Regions from separate parts of the Pseudomonas sp. XS1P51 genome, predicted to be linked through region 3. Evidence: predicted binding sites of a transcription regulator. Region 3 holds the regulator's gene; each other region holds the start of a gene.

Region 1 (6,866 bases), 2.7 Mb from region 3:
CGATCAATCACGAGCGCGATCAGCAGTTCACGTACCTGGGCCTGCAAACCCTGTACGACCGTTACTTCATCCACAAGGACGGTATCCGCTTCGAACTGCCGCAGATTTTCTTCATGCGCGTGGCCATGGGCCTGGCGATCGAAGAGAAGCAGAAAGAAGACCGTGCGATCGAGTTCTACAACCTGTTGTCGTCCTTCGACTACATGTCCTCGACCCCGACCCTGTTCAACGCCGGCACCCTGCGTCCACAGCTGTCGAGCTGCTACCTGACCACCGTGCCGGATGACCTGTCGGGCATCTACCACGCGATCCACGACAACGCCATGTTGTCCAAATTCGCCGGTGGCCTGGGCAACGACTGGACCCCGGTTCGTGCGCTGGGTTCGTACATCAAGGGCACCAACGGCAAATCCCAGGGCGTCGTACCGTTCCTGAAAGTGGTGAACGATACCGCCGTCGCCGTTAACCAGGGTGGCAAGCGCAAAGGCGCTGTGTGTGCCTACCTGGAAACCTGGCACATGGACATCGAAGAGTTCATCGAACTCCGTAAGAACACCGGTGATGATCGTCGTCGTACCCACGACATGAACACTGCCAACTGGATCCCTGACCTGTTCATGAAGCGCGTCTTCGATGACGGCCCGTGGACCCTGTTCTCGCCGTCCGAAGTGCCGGACCTGCACGACCTGACCGGCAAGGCCTTCGAAGAACGTTACGAGTACTACGAAGCCCTGTCCCAGTACCCGGGCAAGATCAAGCTGTCCAAGACCATCCAGGCCAAAGACCTGTGGCGCAAAATGCTGTCCATGCTGTTTGAAACCGGCCACCCATGGCTGACCTTCAAAGACCCGTGCAACCTGCGCAGCCCGCAGCAGCACGTCGGCGTGGTTCATAGCTCGAACCTGTGCACCGAGATCACCTTGAACACCAACAAGGACGAGATCGCCGTTTGCAACCTGGGCTCGATCAACCTGCCGAACCACATCGTCAACGGCAAGCTGGACACCGCCAAGCTGGAACGCACCGTGAACACCGCCGTTCGCATGCTCGATAACGTGATCGACATCAACTACTACTCGGTGCCACAAGCGAAGAACTCCAACTTCAAGCACCGTCCGGTCGGACTGGGCATCATGGGCTTCCAGGACGCGCTGTACCTGCAGCACATTCCTTACGGTTCCGACGCTGCCGTCGAGTTCGCCGACAAGTCCATGGAAGCGGTCAGCTACTACGCGATCCAGGCTTCCTGCGACCTGGCCGACGAGCGCGGCGCCTACGAGACGTTCCAGGGTTCGCTGTGGTCCAAAGGCATCCTGCCGCTGGATTCGCAACAGATCCTGATCGAGCAACGTGGCCAGAAATACATCGACGTTGACCTGAACGAATCCCTGGACTGGGCACCGGTTCGTGCCCGTGTTCAGAAGGGCATTCGTAACTCCAACATCATGGCCATCGCACCGACCGCGACCATCGCCAACATCACTGGCGTATCGCAGTCGATCGAACCGACCTACCAGAACCTCTATGTGAAATCGAACCTGTCGGGCGAATTCACCGTGATCAACCCGTACCTGGTTCGCGACCTGAAGGCTCGCGGTCTGTGGGACTCGGTCATGATCAACGACCTGAAGTACTACGATGGTTCGGTGCAGCAGATCGAGCGCATCCCGCAAGAACTCAAAGAGCTCTACGCGACTGCCTTCGAAGTGGACACCAAGTGGATCGTCGACGCAGCCAGCCGTCGTCAGAAGTGGATCGACCAGGCTCAGTCGCTGAACCTGTACATCGCCGGTGCTTCGGGCAAGAAGCTGGACGTGACCTACCGCATGGCCTGGTACCGTGGCCTGAAAACCACTTACTACCTCCGTGCCCTGGCCGCGACCAGCACCGAGAAGTCGACCATCAACACCGGTAAGCTGAACGCTGTTTCCAGCGGCGGCAACCACGGTGACGACTCGGTCCTGGCGGCTCCGGCCGGTCCGGCTCCAGTGCCGAAGGCTTGCGCCATCGACGAGCCGGATTGCGAAGCTTGCCAATGATGCCGATAAGCTAAGCCGGCAGGCGCCGCGAGGCGCTTACCCGAAACCCCCGATCAGTCCTCTGGATTGTCGGGGGTTTTCTTTTGCCCTGAGGAAAGCAAGGTCAAAAGATCGCAGCCTCGTTTCACTCGACAGCTCCTACAGGTGAATGCGGCCCCATGTAGGAGCTGTCGAGTGAAACGAGGCTGCGATCCCTTGATTTTTATCTGCCCATAAAAAAGCCCCTCTTGCGAGGGGCTCTTGGTGAAGCGCTATCAACCAACCTGCATCAGGTCATCTGAATGATGGTCTGCATGATGGTGCTCTGGGTAGAGATGGTCTTGGCGTTCGCCTGGTAGTTGCTCTGCGCCTTGATCAGGTCGACCAGTTCGCTGGTCAGGTTGACGTTGGACTCTTCCAGCGAGTTGGACTGGATAGAACCCAGGGTGCCGGTTTCCGGCGCATCGTAGCCTGGGATACCCGACGCGTAGGTTTCTTTCCAGCTGGTGCCACCTACCGGCTGAAGACCTTGTTCGTTGGTGAAGCTGGCGAGCGAGATCTGGCCGATTGGCTTGGTCTGGTTGTTGCTGAAGTTGGCCAGCAACACGCCGCTGCCATCGATGGTCAGGTTGGTGATCTGGCCAGTGGCATAACCGTTCTGCGCAGGAATCGAACGCGCGGTGTCGGCGTTGAACTGCGTGGTGTTGGCCATGGAGATGGTCACGCCTGCCGGATCGGCGGCGGCACCGTTGGCTGCCCATACGCCGTTGGTTACTTTGCCCGGAATCCAGCCCGTGATTTGCAGGTCAGGGCTGACGACCACTGGGGGGCCCGGAGTGGTGACGGAAAGCAGCTTGCCTGAAGTGTCGAACACCATGGTCGAAGCGACCGGCGGGTTCGCCGGAATTGCGGTAGGACTAGGGTCGCTGCCATCCGGGTTGCGACCATCGATCAGGGTATAGGTGTCCCAAGTGTTCGGACCAGTCTTGACCATGTATTGATCCATGGTGTGCTGATTACCCTGAGTGTCGAAAATCGGGGTGCTGAATTGCTTGGTGAAGGATTCCGTCTTGGACGGGTCGAACGGATTGGCAACAGTGTCGATGGTGTCAGCCGTGGAGTTCAGGTTGATCGTCGACGAAACGGTGGTGGTGGTCTTCGGCGCCAGGTTCGACGTGTCAATGCGCAAGTCGGTCAGAATGCCATTGACGATCTTGCCATTGGCATCCACACCGTAGCCTTGCAGACGCGCAGTGCCGTCGGTGTTGGTGACATAACCATCCTTGTCGACCTTGAACGTACCGGCACGGGTGTAGGACATCGAACCGTTGTTATTCAGCACGAAGAAGCCAGAACCGTTGATCCCCATGTCCAGCACGTTGCCGGTGTTGTTGATGTCACCCTGGGTGAACTGCTGGGAAACGTTGGCCAGGCGTACACCGTTACCGACGGTTTTGCTACCGGAACCCAGCTTGGTGGCCGAGTAAACGTCTTCGAATTCTGCACGGGACGATTTGAAACCAGTGGTCGCGACGTTGGCGATGTTGTTGCCGGTCACGTCCAGTTGTTTGTTGGCTGCATAGAGACCGCTAAGGCCGATATTGAAAGACATATTCCACTCCTTTGTGCCGTGTTAGTCGGCTCTACATACCAATGGTTTGTACTTTGGACAGGGCGATGCTGCCCAGCCCGGCCAGATTGAGCATCAACTCACCGCCGGTCTGGCTGATGGTAACGCTGCTGACGGTCGCCGGCAGGTAGGTAACCAGCGAGGTCGCCTTGCTGTCGTAGGTCGCGGTGGCGGCGAAGGTGTACGTACCGGCCTCGGCCACTTCGCCGGCATCGTTCTTGCCGTCCCAGATGAAACTGGCGTTGCCGGCGTTCTGGCTGCCCAGGTCGATGGTGCGGATGACCTTGCCGTCGGCGTCGGTGATCTTGAGCGTGACCGGGTCCGCCGATGCCGGTACCGCGATGGTCCCGTTGAAGCTCTTGGCGGTATCGACCACGGCCTTGTCGCCCGGTGCGATGACCGAACGCCCCACCAGCGACGAAGCCTGCAACGCCTGGGACGAGTTGTAGTTGCTGGCAATGCCGGCCACGGTGTCGTTGAGCGTGGTAATGCCTTCCAGACTGCTGAACTGCGCCAACTGGGCGACGAACTCGCCGTTGTCCTGCGGCTCCAGCGGGTTCTGGTTTTTCAGTTGGGTCACCAGCAACTGCAGGAACGCGTCCTTGCCCAGGGCCTTATTGCCGGTGGCGCTGTTCGTTGCGGACGCAATGCCGTCGTTACTGGTGTTGGTCTTGATCGAAGAGTTGGCCAGGATGTCGTTGAGGCTAAGGCCACTGGTGGTATCGGTAACACTCATCTGAGTCGCCCCTTATCACTGACCTAGGGTCAGGACCTTCTGCATCATGGTTTTGGCGGTGTTCATCATTTCGGCGTTGGTCTGGAACGAACGGCTCGCGGAAATCATGTCGGCCATTTCTTCGACGACGTTGACGTTCGGGTAGTAGACGTAGCCCTTGGCGTCGGCGGCCGGATGGTTCGGCTCGTAACGTGCTTCAAGGTTGCTCTGGTCTTCGACCACGCCCAGCACTTGCACGCCCTGGCCTGCTGCGTCCTGGTTCTGGAACAGCGAATCGCTGCCGCCGCTCTGGCCGCCCTGGAACATGGTGGCGAATACCGGGTGACGTGCACGGTAGGTCTGGTCGATGCTCGACGAGACGGTTTCGGCGTTGGCGATGTTACTGGCGACGGTGTTGAGGCGAGTGGTCTGGGCACTCATGCCGCTACCGGCAATGTTGAAAACGCTGGCTAGCGACATGATTTACTCTCCACGCAGGGCTGACACCAGCCCTTTGAATTTGCTGTTGAGCAGGGTGAAGCTCGCCTGGAAGTTGACCGCGTTTTCCGCGTAGTTCGACTGTTCCAGTTGGGCGTCCACGGTGTTCTGGTCGATCGACGGTTGCATCGGCGTGCGATACATCAGCGACTCGTCGCCGTTGCCCAGGCCTTCAGCTTCGATATGACGGCTGTTGGTCATGTTCAAGGCGAAAGTACCGTTCTTGGTTTTCTCGTTCTGCTCGGCGAGCACTTTCGAGAAGTCCAGATCCCGGGCCTTGTAGTTCGGGGTGTCGGCGTTGGCGATGTTGTTGGCCAGGACTTCGGCGCGCTGAGCGCGGAAGCCCAGTGCTTGTTCGTGAATACCGAGCGCTTTATCGAAGCTGATGCTCATGTCGGGAAACCTTCGGGTGACCTGATTTTTCGTACGATGAACATAGCAAGCGGCGTGCCAATTCAAAAAAGCCCGTAAACCGGGGCTTTGCGGGCAGGGGCAATGCGGCAATGCCAGAAAAGCGGCAACCGATTTCCGCCGCCTGCCGCTTTTCTGCCGCTTTCCCGGGTTGCACCACCCTTCCCCTGTAGGAGCTGCCGAAGGCTGCGATCTTTTGATCTTGATCTCAAAACAAGATCAAAAGATCGCAGCCTTCGGCAGCTCCTACGTGATGCAAAAGCGGCATAAAAAAAGGGAGTCTTTGAGGACTCCCGTTTTTTATGCCTGCCGCTTTTGCATCACTTCGCCTGGTAAATGATCCCCGGGCTGCACTGGACCATCTGGTAATGATCCGGCAAACCGTTCAGCGCTTCGGACGCGCCGAGGAACAGATAACCGCCCGGCTTCAACGTGCTGTGGATGCGCAACAGGATGTCTTTCTTCACCTCTGCGGAGAAGTAGATCAGCACGTTGCGGCAGAACACGATGTCGAACTTGCCCAGGCTTGCGTAGCTGTCCAGCAGGTTGAACGAGCGAAACTCCACCCGGCTCTTGATCGGCGCCTTGATTGCCCAGCGGCCCGGCCCTTTCGGGTCGAAATAACGCTGCAGGCGCTCGGGCGACAGACCGCGACCGATCGCCAGGCTGTCGTACTCGCCAGTCTTGCAGTTGGTCAGCATGGTGCCGGACAGGTCAGTGGCAACGATCTGCACGCCCATCTTCAACTGGCCCATGTTGACCCGCTCGAACTCATCGATCGACATCGACAGCGAGTACGGTTCCTGACCCGACGAGCACGCCGCCGACCAGATTCGCAGGCGCTGGCCAGGGGCAGCCTTGATCGCTTCGGGCAGCACCTTGTTCTTCAAGACTTCAAACGGATAGGTATCACGAAACCATAGGGTTTCGTTGGTGGTCATGGCATCCACCACCAATTCGCGCAAACCGCTGCGCGGCTGGGTCTGGATGCGCTGGACCAGCTCACCCAGGGACTTGATGCCTTGCTGCTCCATCAGTTTGTTGAGACGGCTCGAGACCAGGTACTGCTTGTTTTCACCGAGCAAAATGCCACAGGCTTTTTCCAGGAAGACCCGGAACTGTTCGAAATCCAAATTACCCGTAGACAAAGATACCGCCTCTTTTAAATCGTGTTAACCGCCAGGGGCAGAAGGCCCCTAGCTGATGTCTGCTGCTTTGATCCGGTCGACTACCCGGGATGCCAGGTCATCAGGACGGAATTTGGCCAGGAAGTCATCGGCACCGACTTTCTTGACCATCGCCTGATTGAACACACCGGACAACGAAGTATGCAGGATGATATGAAGCTTTTGCATGCGCGGGTCGTTGCGGATCTCGGCCGTCAGCGTGTACCCGTCCATCTCCGGCATCTCGATGTCGGAAATCATCATCAGGAACTCTTCTTCCGGCTTCTTGCCCTCGTCGACCAGCTTGCGCAAGTAATCCAGCGCTTGCTTGCCATCGTTCAACGCGACCACTTCGACGCCGACCGTCTGCAGGCAACGCGAGACCTGCTTGCGCGCCACCGACGAGTCATCGACCGTCAGCACACGCA
Region 2 (6,866 bases), 1.0 Mb from region 3:
GTCGTCGGCAGTCTGCCGGAGACTGTGCTGTTCCAGGCCGACACCTACATGGACCTGTTCGCCCAGATCGTCGCCTCGTTCGGCCCGGGCGTTGATTTCAACATCAAACCCAAACAACTGGCCAAGACCGAAGCCCTGACCGCGCTCAATCGCATTCAGGTGCAGATGGGCAGCATGAACAAGGAAAACGGCGGTTATACGCTGATGAACTTCAGCCAGTTGCTCGATGACGAACTGCAAGTGGTGCTGGTCTACGGCAATGACGTGCCGCGTGTGCTCGAGTTGTGCGCCGAAGTCGGCATCGCTGCCGCGCCGTCCCTGGAAGCCCTGAAAGTGGCGATCCACGTTTGATGGAATAAAACGGAACCCTCGCAATGGCCGTCTATCCTAAGAGGGCACACCACTCTTAGGGAGCGTCACCATGGGTTCCACGTTCAACGGTCTGATTGGCCTGATTATTCTTGCCCTCGACATCTGGGCAATCATCAACGTGCTGAAAAGTGGCGCCGATACCGGGATGAAAATCATCTGGGTGTTGTTGATCCTCTTGCTGCCGGTTCTGGGCCTGATCATCTGGGCCATCGCCGGGCCGCGGGGCAACGTACGCATCTGACTCCGCCCTGAAGGTCGACACAACCCATGTGGGAGCGAGCCTGCTCGCGATGAACGATAACGTGGTCTGTCAGAGAAGCCACGGCGCCGTCATCGCGAGCAGGCTCGCTCCCACAATGTTCTGTGTGTATCTACCAGCTGATGACGGTTCGACCTGTCATCTTCCGCGACGTAAAATGCGCGCCTTTCCCGGGCAATCGAGGCTATCGATTGGCCATCATGGGCGGGTAACCGTCCGTGGCCTCCCGCATTCATCGGAGCACTTCCCATGAGCAACATTCCAACCAGCGAATACCTGGAAACCCTCTACGAAGGTTACGGCCAGCGTTTTCGCATGGAAAAACTGCTGCACGAAGTGCGTACTGAACACCAGCACCTGGTGATCTTCGAAAACCCGCGCATGGGCCGTGTCATGGCGCTGGACGGCGTGATCCAGACCACCGAAGCCGACGAATTCATCTACCACGAGATGCTTACCCACGTGCCGATCATCGCCCACGGCACCGCCAAGCGCGTATTGATCATCGGCGGCGGCGACGGCGGCATGTTGCGTGAAGTGGCCAAGCACCGCAGCGTCGAGCACATCACGATGGTCGAGATCGACGGCACCGTGGTCGACATGTGCAAGGAGTTCCTGCCGAACCACTCCAAGGGTGCGTTCGATGATCCGCGCCTGAACCTGGTGATCGACGACGGCATGCGCTTCGTCGCCACCACGACCGAAAAGTTCGACGTGATCATTTCCGACTCCACCGACCCGATCGGTCCGGGCGAAGTGCTGTTCTCGGAAAACTTCTACCAGGCCTGCCGTCGCTGCCTGAACGAAGGCGGCATTCTGGTGACGCAGAACGGCACGCCGTTCATGCAGATCGAAGAAGTCAAAACCACCGCGGGCCGCCTGCGCAGCCTGTTTCCGGACTGGCACTTCTATCAGGCGGCCGTGCCGACCTACATCGGTGGCGCCATGACCTTCGCCTGGGGCGCGACCAATACCGCCTATCGCAAGCTTTCCCGCGAAACCTTGCAGCAGCGCTTCGCCGGCAGCGGCATCATCACCCGCTACTACAACCCGGAAATCCACATCGGCGCCTTCGCCTTGCCGCAATACGTGCTGCAAGCAGTGAACAAGCCAAGCAACGACTAAACTCAAGATGTACGCATAACCCCTTGTGGGAGCGAGCCGGCTCGCTCCCACAGGATCTGCGTTTTTCATGCTTCTACGCCGTAATCCGTTTGAACGAACACTCAGGCCAAAAGTCGAGATAGTGGTAAGCCCATCCGCGGGTTTTATCGAGGAGGCACCGATGCAAAAGTGGAAAGTCACTTTCATTGATGATCATGGCGAACAAGTGGACGAGGTGTTCGAGAACGAGGAGTGCCCGAACAACGAGCAAGCCGCGAAACTCATTCGTGCCCGGCGCTTGCCTGTCGCTGCCGAACTGGACCTCAATGACCTGGAAGGGCGCGCCGATGATCCGACCGTCAAAAGCCTGAAGACCCAGAACAGCATCGAAATCCTCAGCATTACTCCCGTCTGACACTCACCTTGTCACATTCACAACCAGGCCTTGGCAGCGGCTCTGACTTGGGGCTACTCTGCAAGCGAGATCAGCGAACGGATCGCTAAGGTCTGGTCTTGTCAGCTACATGCTTGCTTCCCACCGGCAACGTTGTTGTCGCATCGCTCGCATCATTCGGTTGTGAGTGCCGGGAATACGGAAAGTCTATCCATCAATTTGAGGGGGACGTTTCATGAGCACAGCCTATCAAGAAGACATCAGCAGCAGCGTGCTGCGCCGCATGAAAGAAGGCGGTTTCGACTTTTCACGATTCCATCCCATCGAGTTCTACGCCATTTTCCCGGATGAGGAGCGGGCGCGCAGGGCGGCAGGGCATTACTGTGGTGAATCCTTGAATGCACAAATCAGCGTGCGCGATGACGGCGCGTGGCACCTGGAACTGAGTAAAGTGATGTACGCCACCTATGACGGCATCGGCGATTTTGAGCAGGACTTCGAGGCAGTGGTCGAGCCTTTGGGCGGCATCATCGAAGGATGGGGCGTCAAGCAGGAGGTACGAGGGCGACTCGCATAACACTATGAACAGCGACAACACTCAGCAACGGCTGACCTTCGGGTTGGCCGTTTTCGTTTTTGCGGTTTGAAAGGCGAAAGATCGCAGCCTCGTTTCACTCGACAGCTCCTACAGGAGAACGCATTCCAATGTAGGAGCTGTCGAGTGAAACGAGGCTGCGATCTCTTGATGTTGTTTTTGATTCATAACGTTTCAAACAGGCAAAAAAAACCGCCTGAGCAGGCGGCTAAAGGGAAGTTTTTGAGCGAATGCGTGGATTATCCGCATCGACTCCCGGGCAGTGAAATCAACTCTGGCTATGCTGGTGATAGGCAACAGCATTGCTTCGCAATGAAGCGGGGGCGATCAGGTTGGGGCGTTTGCCGCACAGGATTGGTGCGGTGCAGGCGAGGCGTTTATCCAACTGATTGATATAAAAGCGTTTATGCCGATGGCACGGGCCTTGCGAAGCCTAGATGTCCGGGTGACAAGGAGTACGGCATGATCCGCACCTATTTTGATGAGATGTACGATGCCGGCGGCCAGGTCCGCCCGCATTATCGGGAGTTTGCCCGTTGGCTGGCCGATACGCCTGACGAGCTTTTGGCACAACGGCGACGCGAGGCCGATCTGTTATTTCATCGCGCCGGGATTACCTTCACGCTCTACGGTGATGAGCAGGGGACGGAGCGCCTGATTCCCTTCGACACCATTCCCCGCAGTATCCCCGCCAGTGAATGGCGAGTCGTCGAGCGCGGCTGCATTCAGCGGGTCAAGGCGTTGAACATGTTTCTCGCCGACCTCTATCACGAGCAGCGAATCATCAAGGCCGGCATCATTCCGGCCGAGCAGGTGCTGGCCAACGAGCAATACCAGTTGGCGATGCAAGGACTCGATCTGCACCGGGATATTTATTCCCACATCTCGGGTGTCGATCTGGTGCGTGATGGCGACGGTACGTACTACGTGCTCGAAGACAATCTTCGTACACCGAGCGGCGTCAGCTACATGCTCGAAGACCGCAAGATGATGATGCGACTGTTCCCCGAGTTGTTCGCGGCGCAACGCATCGCCCCCATCGACCATTATCCGAACCTGTTGCTCGACACTTTGAAAAGCTCCAGCCCGATCGATAACCCGAGCGTGGTGGTGCTGACGCCGGGCCGCTTCAACAGCGCGTTTTTCGAGCATGCGTTCCTGGCGCGGGAAATGGGCGTTGAACTGGTGGAGGGCGCGGACCTGTTCGTGCGTGACGACAAGGTGTTCATGCGCACCACGGACGGGCCGAAAGCCGTCGACGTGATCTACCGTCGCCTCGACGATGCGTTCCTCGATCCGCTGGCGTTCAACCCGGATTCGATGCTCGGTGTTCCAGGGCTGCTGTCGTCGTACCGCTCCGGCAACGTGGTGCTGGCGAATGCCATCGGCACCGGTGTGGCGGACGACAAGTCGGTGTACCCCTTCGTCACGGACATGATCCGTTTCTACCTGGACGAAGAGCCGATCCTGAAGAACGTGCCGACGTGGCAGTGTCGCAATCCCTCTGAACTGTCCCACGTGCTGGCCAATCTTCCAGAACTGGTGGTCAAGGAAACCCAGGGTTCCGGCGGTTACGGAATGCTGGTGGGACCGGCGGCGACGGCGGCGGAGATCGAGTCTTTCCGTGAGCGGATCAAGGCCAAGCCCCACGCGTACATTGCGCAACCGACGTTGTCTTTATCGACCTGTCCGACCTTTGTCGAGAACGGAATCGCTCCACGCCACATCGACCTGCGTCCGTTTGTATTGTCTGGCCGCGAAACCCGGGTTGTGCCCGGCGGTCTGACCCGTGTCGCCTTGCGCGAAGGCTCCCTGGTGGTGAACTCCTCCCAGGGTGGCGGAACCAAGGACACCTGGGTGGTCGAGGATTGAAGGAAGCCTGCCATGTTAAGTAGAACTGCCTCGGATTTGTATTGGATGTCGCGTTACCTGGAGCGGGCGGAAAACCTCGCACGGATGCTCGACATCAGTTATTCGCTGTCGCTGATGCCGCAGGATGGTCGCGGCGACGGTCTGCACGAACTCGCCATGCCCTTGCTGATCACCGGCACCCTGGACGATTACCTGGAGCGTCACGGCGATCTGCACGCCGAACGGCTGCTGCATTTCTTCGCCCTGGACGCGGCCAACCCGGCGAGCATCTACAGCTGCCTCGGTGCCGCACGGGCCAGCGCCCATGCGGTGCGTGGGCGAATCACCGCCGACATGTGGGAAAACATCAACGCCACCTGGCTGGAAATTCGCGGGATCGCCGAACAGGGCTTGAGTCGCTACGGCATGAGCCGTTTTTGCGAGTGGATCAAGGAACGTTCCCACCTGTTTCGCGGCGCGTCCTACGGCACCATCATGCGTAACGATGCGTTCCGCTTCATTCGCCTGGGGACGTTTATCGAAAGGGCTGACAACACCTTGCGCCTGCTCGATGCCCGCTACGAAATGGCGGGTGATCAGGCCGAAGCGGTCAGCGACGGCACGGCCCACGCCTATTACCAGTGGAGCGCTTTGTTAAGGGCGTTGTCCTCCTTCGAGGCTTACACCGAGATCTACCGCGATGCGCCCGGCGCCCGGCATGTGGCCGAATTGCTGCTGCTGCGCGCTGACGTGCCGCGTTCCCTGCGCGCCTGCACCGAAGAAATCGACCAGATTCTCGCCCAGCTGCCAGGGGCCAACGGCCGTCCTGCGCAACGCCTGGCGGCGGAAATGGACGCGCGCCTGCGCTACACCGGCATCAACGAAATTCTCGACGAAGGCCTGCACGCCTGGCTGACCGAGTTCATCCCGCTGGTGCGCCAGTTGGGCAACGCCATACACAGTTCCTACCTGGAGGCTGCATGAGACTTTCCATTAGCCACGAAACCACCTATCACTACGAAGATCAGGTGCGGGCGAGCATCCAGTACCTGCGACTGACACCCCACGACAGCGAGCGCCAGCACGTGCTCAGCTGGCAGCTCGACCTGCCGCGCCCGGTGCGCGCGCAACTCGATCCGTTCGGCAACATCCTGCATGTGCTGACCATGGACGAACCCCACGAGGCGATCATCATCGGTGCCCGTGGCCAGGTCGACATCGACGAACTGCGCGAAGCCGAGCATGAGAGCCAGTCGGCGCTGCCGTTCCTGCGCTTCACGCGCCTGACCGAAGCCGATGAAGCCCTGCGGGCGTTTGCCGAAAAGGAATGTAAGCAACGCCGGGATCGCACGGCGCTGATTGACTTGATGCATGGTCTGAACCAGCACATGACCTATACGCCGGGCTCCACCGAAGTGGACACCAGCGCTGCCCAGGCATTCGCCGGGCGGTCGGGCGTGTGCCAGGACCACACCCATGCGTTCCTCGCCTGCGCCCGCAGCCTGGGCATTCCGTCGCGTTATGTGTCGGGGTATTTGTACAGCGAGAACAGCGAGCACCTGGCCAGCCATGCCTGGGCCGAAGCCTGGCTGGATGACGCGTGGTACAGCTTTGACGTGACCAATGAACTGGCTCGGCCGGAGCGGCACTTGAAGCTGGCGGTGGGTCTGGATTACCTGGATGCCTGCCCGGTGCGTGGCATGCGCCGGGGCGGTGGATGCGAGCAGATGCATGCGAAGGTGTTTGTCTCACCGACGCCGATGCCTGTAATTTCGGTGCAGCAACAATAGTCCAGAACACGCCCCCCCTTGTGGGAGCGAGCCTGCTCGCGAAAGCAGTCTTTCAGTCAGCAAATTCGTGGCTGACACTCCGCTTTCGCGAGCAGGCTCGCTCCCACAGGGGGATGGTGTCAGGGTTTAACTTTGCGCCCCACCATATGCTTCAAATACCCCACCAACATCTCCAGATCCCCCTCCGGCAACACCGCCGCCGAAAACCCGGGCATCTTCGCCTGCGGCCACTGCCGCAAACTCTGCGGATCACGAATGTAGCGCTTGAGGAAATCCGCGCCGAAGTACTCGGTCGGGTTGTACGGAATATTCAGATCCGGCCCGAACTGCGCATCCCCGACACCATTGAGTCGATGACACGCCAGACAGTTCTTCTGAAACAACGCAAAGCCCTTGTTCACCGGATCATCCGCCTTCAACCCCGGGTCGGGCAGCAGGGCAGGAAAGCGCTCGGCCACCGGCGCCATGCGCTTGATGCTCGCCACTTGAAAGGGCCATTGC
Region 3 (6,866 bases):
GATCCTGCGCGCCCAGGGCCGCCTCGATGCGGCCAACGCCGCGTACCTGTGAGCCAACTATGCTGAGCAAGAAAATTCGCAACATCCTGGTGTTCGGTTGCATCGCAGCGATTTTTGCGGCGGTCGGCTACTGGAACATCAGCCCTGAACGCTTCCTCGATAAACCCGTAGTCAAGGCCGACGAGACCAAGATCGACTGGTACGCGACCAAGACACACACGATGCAATACCTTGAAGACGGCAAATTGCAGTACGAAATGACGTCCGACAAGGCCGAGCACGTGAAAGCAACGGATGTCACCCTGGTCACCAAGCCAGACCTCAACATGTTCCGCGGCACTGAATTTCCGTGGCACGTGACCAGCGAGCGCGGCGAGGTGAATTCCGGCGGCACCGAAGTTGAACTGATCGACTCGGTGCGCGTGAAGCGCACCGACGAAAAGAACCGCGACACCCTGATTACCAGCACTCGTATGACAGTGTTCCCACAGCAGCAATATGCGCAGACCGATCAACCCGTTAGAATCGACGGCGCTGGTGGTGTGTCGACTGGCAAGGGAATGAAAGCGTATTTGAAAGAAAGCAGGATACACCTGCTATCGAACGTAAGAGGACAGTATGAGGCTCGTTAAAACTCTCCCTATTTTGCTCGGTCTGAGCGCAGCACTGGGAAGCGTGAGCGCCTGGGCTCTGCCGACCGATAGAGATCAGCCTATCCGCATTCAGGCCGACGACGCCCAACTGGACGACAAGAACGGTGTTGCCACCTATAAAGGTGATGTGATCATCACCCAGGGTTCGATGAAGGTCACCGGCAATACCGTGACCATCACCCGCACCGCGAGTGGCGATATCGACGTGGTGACCTCGGTGGGCAATCTGGCCTACTTCGAGCAGGTGCAGACTGCTGGCGACACCAAACCGGTTCAGGGGTACGGCATCACTATCCAGTACCACGCTTCGCAAGATCGCGTCGTGCTGATCGATCGCGCCAAGGTCATCGACAAGGATGGCAACGTTACCCAAGGCGAGAAAATCGTCTACGACACCAACAAAAAGCTTGCGAGCGCCGGTCGCGCCACAGGCAGCAAGGTCACCGAGTCGCGTCCGCGCATCGACATGGTGATCCAGCCGAAAAAGAAAACCGACGAGCAAAAGGCCCAGTAATGGCAACTCTGAAAGCTCAGCATCTGGCCAAGAGCTACAAGAGCCGCCAGGTCGTGCGCGACGTAAGCCTGTCCATCGACAGCGGTCAGATCGTGGGCCTGCTGGGTCCCAACGGCGCCGGCAAAACCACTTGCTTCTACATGATCGTCGGATTGGTGCAGGCCGATCAGGGCCGCGTACTGATCGATGACCTGGACGTCAGTCACCAGCCGATGCACGGTCGCGCAAAGGCCGGTATCGGCTATCTTCCGCAAGAAGCGTCGATCTTCCGCAAACTTTCAGTTGCCGATAACATCATGGCGATCCTCGAGACCCGCAAAGAACTCGACAAGGCCGGTCGTCGCAAGGAACTGGAAAGCCTGCTGCAGGAATTTCACATCAACCACATCCGCGACAACCTCGGCATGAGCCTGTCCGGTGGCGAACGTCGTCGCGTGGAAATCGCCCGGGCACTGGCCACCAACCCGAAGTTCATCCTCCTGGACGAACCTTTCGCCGGTGTGGACCCGATCTCGGTGGGCGACATCAAACAGATCATCTATCACCTCAAGGCCAAGGGCATTGGCGTGTTGATCACCGACCACAACGTTCGTGAAACCCTGGATATCTGCGAAACCGCCTACATCGTGAACGATGGCCAACTGATCGCAGAAGGTGACTCTGCCACCATCCTGGCCAACGACCTGGTCAAGGAAGTGTATCTGGGCCATGAGTTCCGCCTGTAAGCGCTCAGGTGCCTGGCCAGTCGCCGAGAGCTTGTCTCGATAAAAAAATCAACCGTTTTTTATTGTTACAGCGCGCCAGGCAAACGTTGCGCCTCAAAGATGTTCAGCTACCAGCAAGGGCAATGCGTCAATAAAACTTTAAACGTTTTTATTGTTACAGCGCTCTAGGCAAACGTTGTGGTTTCAGGCATATAATTTGCTTATGTTTGGCGCTCCGGCGCCCTGTAGTGGATGGCGCATGTGCGCCGGCGAATAAGGTGTTAAGCCCCTGCCATGAAACCATCGCTAGTCTTGAGAATGGGCCAGCAGCTGACGATGACACCTCAGCTGCAACAGGCCATCCGCCTGCTCCAATTGTCGACCCTGGACCTGCAACAGGAAATCCAGGAGGCCCTGGAGTCCAATCCGATGCTCGAACGCCAGGAAGAAGGCGACGACTTCGATAACGCCGACCCCTTGGCCGACAAAGCCGAACAGCAACCCAACGCCGATGTTTCGGAACCCTCCTACCAGGAAACCGCCCCGACGGTGGATAACCTCGAGGAAGGTGACTGGAACGAACGCATTCCCAACGAGCTGCCCGTCGACACCGCGTGGGAAGACGTCTACCAGACCAGCGCCAGCAGCCTGCCAAGCAACGATGACGACGAGTGGGACTTCACCACCCGTACATCGGCCGGCGAAAGCCTGCAAAGCCACCTGCTGTGGCAACTGAACCTGGCGCCGATGTCCGACACCGATCGCCTGATCGCCGTGACCCTGATCGACTGCATCAACAATCAGGGCTACCTGGACGAAACCCTCGAGGAAATCCTCGAAGCCTTCGATCCGGAACTGGACATCGAACTGGACGAAATCGAAGCCGTCCTGCACCGCATCCAGCAATTCGAGCCCGCCGGCATCGGCGCCCGCAACCTGGGTGAATGCCTGCTGCTGCAACTGCGCCAGCTGCCCGCCAAGACCCCTTGGCTGGCCGAAGCCAAACGCCTGGTCACCGATTACATCGACCTGCTCGGCAGCCGCGACTACAGCCAGTTGATGCGCCGCATGAAGCTCAAGGAAGATGAACTGCGCCAGGTGATCGAACTGGTGCAGAGCCTCAATCCGCGCCCAGGCTCACAGATCGAGTCCAGCGAAGCCGAATACGTCGTTCCCGATGTCATCGTGCGCAAAGACAACGAACGCTGGCTGGTAGAGCTGAATCAGGAATCGGTGCCACGGTTGCGGGTCAACGCCCAGTACGCCGGCTTCGTGCGCCGCGCCGACACCAGCGCCGACAACACCTTCATGCGCAATCAGCTGCAAGAGGCTCGCTGGTTCATCAAGAGCCTGCAAAGCCGCAACGAAACCCTGATGAAAGTAGCCACCCAGATCGTCGAGCATCAGCGCGGCTTCCTGGAGTACGGCGACGAAGCCATGAAACCGTTGGTCCTCCATGACATCGCCGAGGCGGTTGGCATGCACGAATCGACGATTTCCCGGGTAACCACGCAAAAATTCATGCATACCCCTCGGGGCATATATGAGCTGAAATACTTTTTCTCCAGCCACGTCAGCACCTCCGAAGGCGGTGAATGCTCGTCTACGGCGATCCGCGCGATCATCAAAAAACTGGTTGCAGCGGAAAATCAGAAAAAGCCGTTGAGTGACAGCAAGATCGCTGGTTTACTGGAGGCACAAGGCATTCAGGTGGCTCGCCGCACCGTCGCCAAGTACCGCGAATCCCTTGGGATCGCGCCTTCGAGCGAACGTAAGCGGTTGATGTAACGGGCCACGCCACAGCGTTCCAGTGGCAGGCATTTCTGCCTGCCGCTTTATGCACTGGCAACGAAGGAGAAGCTGTATGCAAGTCAACATCAGTGGACACCAACTGGAAGTGACCGAACCCCTGCGCACCTACATCGGCGAAAAACTCGAGCGATTGGAAAGGCACTTCGACAAGATCACCAACGTGCAAGTCACGATGAACGTCGAGAAGCTGCTGCAGAAAATCGAAGCCACGCTGCATATTCCCGGCGGAGAAGTGGTCGCCAATGCCGAGCATACGGACATGTATGCCGCCATCGACCTGCTGACCGACAAGCTGGATCGCCAACTCAAAAAGCATAAGGAAAAGACCCAGAGCCTCCTCCAGGGTGCAACCGGTCGTTAACACTCCCAACCCATGATCCGACTTGAAAGCATCCTGACCCCCGGCCGTTCCCTCGTGAATGTGCCGGGCGGCAGTAAAAAGAAAGCCCTCGAGCAAATTGCCAACCTAATCCATCGCGAAGTGCCGGATCTGGAGATGCAAGATGTCTTCGAGGCTCTGATTGCCCGTGAAAAACTCGGTTCCACCGGTTTTGGCAACGGCATCGCCATCCCTCACTGCCGCCTCAAGGGCTGCAATTCGCCCATCAGTGCCTTGATGCACCTGGACGCCCCCATCGATTTCGACGCCATCGACGGTGCTCCGGTTGACCTGCTGTTCGTTCTGCTGGTCCCGGAAGCCGCCACCGATGCGCACCTGGAGCTACTGCGCCAGATCGCCAGCATGCTCGATCGCAAGGAAGTGCGCGAAAAACTGCGCAGCGCTCCGAGCAATGAAGCCTTGTATCAGGTTGTCCTGGACGAGCAAAACGGGCAGTAATCATGCGTTTGATCATCGTCAGTGGCCGCTCCGGCTCAGGTAAAAGTACCGCACTCGATGTTCTCGAGGACAACGGCTACTACTGCATCGACAACCTGCCCGCCGGCCTGCTGCCAGAACTGGCTGAACGCGCGCTGATTCACACCGAACTGGCACAGCCGCTGGTTGCCGTTTCCATCGATGCGCGCAATTTGCCGAGTCACCTGACGCGCTTTCCGGAACTGCTGGCAGAAGTCCGCAGCCGGCATATCCAGTGCGATGTCTTGTACCTGGATGCCGATGAAGAAACCCTGCTCAAACGTTTTTCGGAAACCCGCCGCCGTCACCCACTGAGCAGCGCCAATCGCTCGCTGGCCGAGGCGATCAACGATGAAACCAGCCTGCTCGGGCCGATTGCCGACCTCGCCGACCTCAAGGTCAACACCACCAACCTGAACCTGTACCAACTGCGCGACACCATCAAGCTGCGCCTGCTGAACCAGCCGGAGCCCGGTACTGCGTTTCTGGTGGAGTCTTTCGGGTTCAAGCGTGGCATGCCGGTGGACGCCGACCTGGTGTTCGATGTGCGCTGCCTGCCCAACCCGTACTGGAAGCCGGAGTTGCGCGATCAGTCCGGACTTGATCAACCGGTTGCCGAGTACCTGGCGGCACAGCCGGACGTCGAAGAGATGTTCCAGGACATTTCCTCGTACCTGCTCAAATGGCTGCCCCGCTTTGCCGCCAGCAACCGCGCTTATGTGACCATTGCCATTGGGTGCACCGGCGGACATCACCGCTCCGTCTACCTGACCGAACGTCTGGGTCAGGCTCTGCAAAAATCCCTGAAGAACGTCCAGGTTCGCCACCGCGACCTCAGCTAAAGGATTCACACCGCGATGCCTGCTCTGGAAATCGAAATCATCAACAAGCTGGGCCTGCATGCCCGTGCGTCTGCCAAGTTTGTCGGCGTCGCCGGTCAGTTCAAGGATTGCTCGATCAGGGTAGGACGCACGCCGGATTCCACGGTCGATGGCAAAAGCATCATGGCCATGATGATGCTCGCTGCCGGCAAGGGCACCAAAATCCACCTGAGCACCGAAGGCGAGCAGGAACAGGAAGCGCTGGATGCGTTGGTGAAGTTGATCAACAACTACTTCGACGAAGGCGAATAAAGTCATAAGATCGCAGCCTCGTTTCACTCGACAGCTCCTACAGGACCGGCACACACCTGTAGGAGCTGTCGAGTGAAACGAGGCTGCGATCTTTTGATCTTTTTTCAGGCGAGCGCGGTATCCATCACCATCATCAAACAAAACCCGATCAGCAGCCCAAGACTTGCAAGCTTGTCGTGACCATTGCGGCGCGACTCGGGGATGACTTCGTGGGTGACCACCAACAGCATTGCCCCGGCCGCCAGCGCGAGCCCCAAGGGCAAGAGCAACTCGGCCAGGCTCACCAGCCAGGCACACAGCAGCGCAAAGACCGGCTCGACCAACCCTGACGCAGCACCGATCAGGAACGCCTTGACCCGCGACATCCCTGCCCCGGCCAACACCAACGCGATCACCAATCCTTCAGGCACATCCTGCAAGGCGATGCCCATGGCCAGGCTGTCAGCATCAGGCATGCCGCCACCCGCCGAGACACCCACCGCCATGCCTTCAGGGATGTTGTGGGCGATGATGGCAAACACAAACAGCCAGATCCGTGGCGGAATGACCGGCCGTTCCAGCGTCCCGACCAGCATTTCTGGCGAAGCACCGGACACCTTGCGATCCACCAGAAACAGCCCGAACGCGCCGAGCATGATGCCAAAGCTGATCAGACCACTGGCCGCCCAGGGCGTGAGCCCAAGGCTTTCAGCGGCGGTGATACCCGGAACGATCAGCGAAAACGCTGTCGCCGCAAGCATCACCCCGGCCCCGAAGCCAAGCAGCGTATCGCTGACCGCCTGAGGCATACGCCGAATCACCAACACCGGCACCGCGCCCAAGGCCGTACCCAAGGCGCAGATCGCCCCGCCTTGTAGCGCACGCAGCAGTTTCGGCTCAAGGTCCAGCCACGCCAGCCCTTGGGCAACCAACAAGGTCATGCCCGCCAGCATCAGCAGCGATCCCAATGCGTAACGAAACATTCGTCCACTTCCGATCGCCAGTGTTTCAGTGCCCATAGTCAGCCTTGGATTGTTTTTATAGAAGACTTAAACCAGTGCAGCCTGATAGCGCGCAGTGACTTCTGGCCAATTGATCACGTTGTAAAACGCGTTGATGTATTCAGGGCGACGGTTCTGGTATTGCAGATAATACGCGTGTTCCCAGACATCCAGACCGAGGATTGGCGTATTGCCGTTCATCAATGGACTGTCC

Evidence for each region. Region 3 encodes sigma-54, which starts transcription at its own class of promoters, with help from an activator protein. Its sites were predicted from a motif close to ANTGGCATNNANNTTGCTNT; they were not measured.
Region 1: a site for sigma-54 is predicted at 5,297-5,316, ahead of flgB (flagellar basal body rod protein FlgB). Genes of this name have one in related genera too.
Region 2: a site for sigma-54 is predicted at 3,136-3,155, ahead of ACYZUD_RS33045 (circularly permuted type 2 ATP-grasp protein). Genes of this name have one in related genera too.

Annotation. Positions count from the first base shown of each region.
Region 1 covers NZ_CM142707.1:3,400,876-3,407,741, forward strand. Annotated here, with positions in the region: gene ACYZUD_RS15735 (ribonucleoside-diphosphate reductase subunit alpha) at 1-2,039, shown strand, start outside; gene flgE (flagellar hook protein FlgE) at 2,308-3,630, opposite strand; gene flgD (flagellar hook assembly protein FlgD) at 3,662-4,384, opposite strand; gene flgC (flagellar basal body rod protein FlgC) at 4,400-4,843, opposite strand; gene flgB (flagellar basal body rod protein FlgB) at 4,847-5,254, opposite strand; gene cheR (protein-glutamate O-methyltransferase CheR) at 5,593-6,420, opposite strand; gene ACYZUD_RS15765 (chemotaxis protein CheV) at 6,469-6,866, opposite strand, start outside.
Region 2 covers NZ_CM142707.1:7,141,609-7,148,474, forward strand. Annotated here, with positions in the region: gene ACYZUD_RS33020 (hypothetical protein) at 1-351, shown strand, start outside; gene ACYZUD_RS33025 (PLDc N-terminal domain-containing protein) at 422-613, shown strand; gene speE (polyamine aminopropyltransferase) at 881-1,756, shown strand; gene ACYZUD_RS33035 (hypothetical protein) at 1,917-2,150, shown strand; gene ACYZUD_RS33040 (ribonuclease E inhibitor RraB) at 2,365-2,706, shown strand; gene ACYZUD_RS33045 (circularly permuted type 2 ATP-grasp protein) at 3,187-4,596, shown strand; gene ACYZUD_RS33050 (alpha-E domain-containing protein) at 4,609-5,559, shown strand; gene ACYZUD_RS33055 (transglutaminase family protein) at 5,556-6,365, shown strand; gene ACYZUD_RS33060 (c-type cytochrome) at 6,485-6,866, opposite strand, start outside.
Region 3 covers NZ_CM142707.1:6,110,889-6,117,754, reverse strand. Annotated here, with positions in the region: gene ACYZUD_RS28320 (KdsC family phosphatase) at 1-52, shown strand, start outside; gene lptC (LPS export ABC transporter periplasmic protein LptC) at 60-632, shown strand; gene lptA (lipopolysaccharide transport periplasmic protein LptA) at 619-1,167, shown strand; gene lptB (LPS export ABC transporter ATP-binding protein) at 1,167-1,892, shown strand; gene ACYZUD_RS28300 (RNA polymerase factor sigma-54) at 2,166-3,659, shown strand; gene hpf (ribosome hibernation-promoting factor, HPF/YfiA family) at 3,736-4,044, shown strand; gene ptsN (PTS IIA-like nitrogen regulatory protein PtsN) at 4,057-4,521, shown strand; gene rapZ (RNase adapter RapZ) at 4,524-5,381, shown strand; gene ACYZUD_RS28280 (HPr family phosphocarrier protein) at 5,397-5,672, shown strand; gene ACYZUD_RS28275 (ZIP family metal transporter) at 5,777-6,670, opposite strand; gene ACYZUD_RS28270 (superoxide dismutase) at 6,701-6,866, opposite strand, start outside.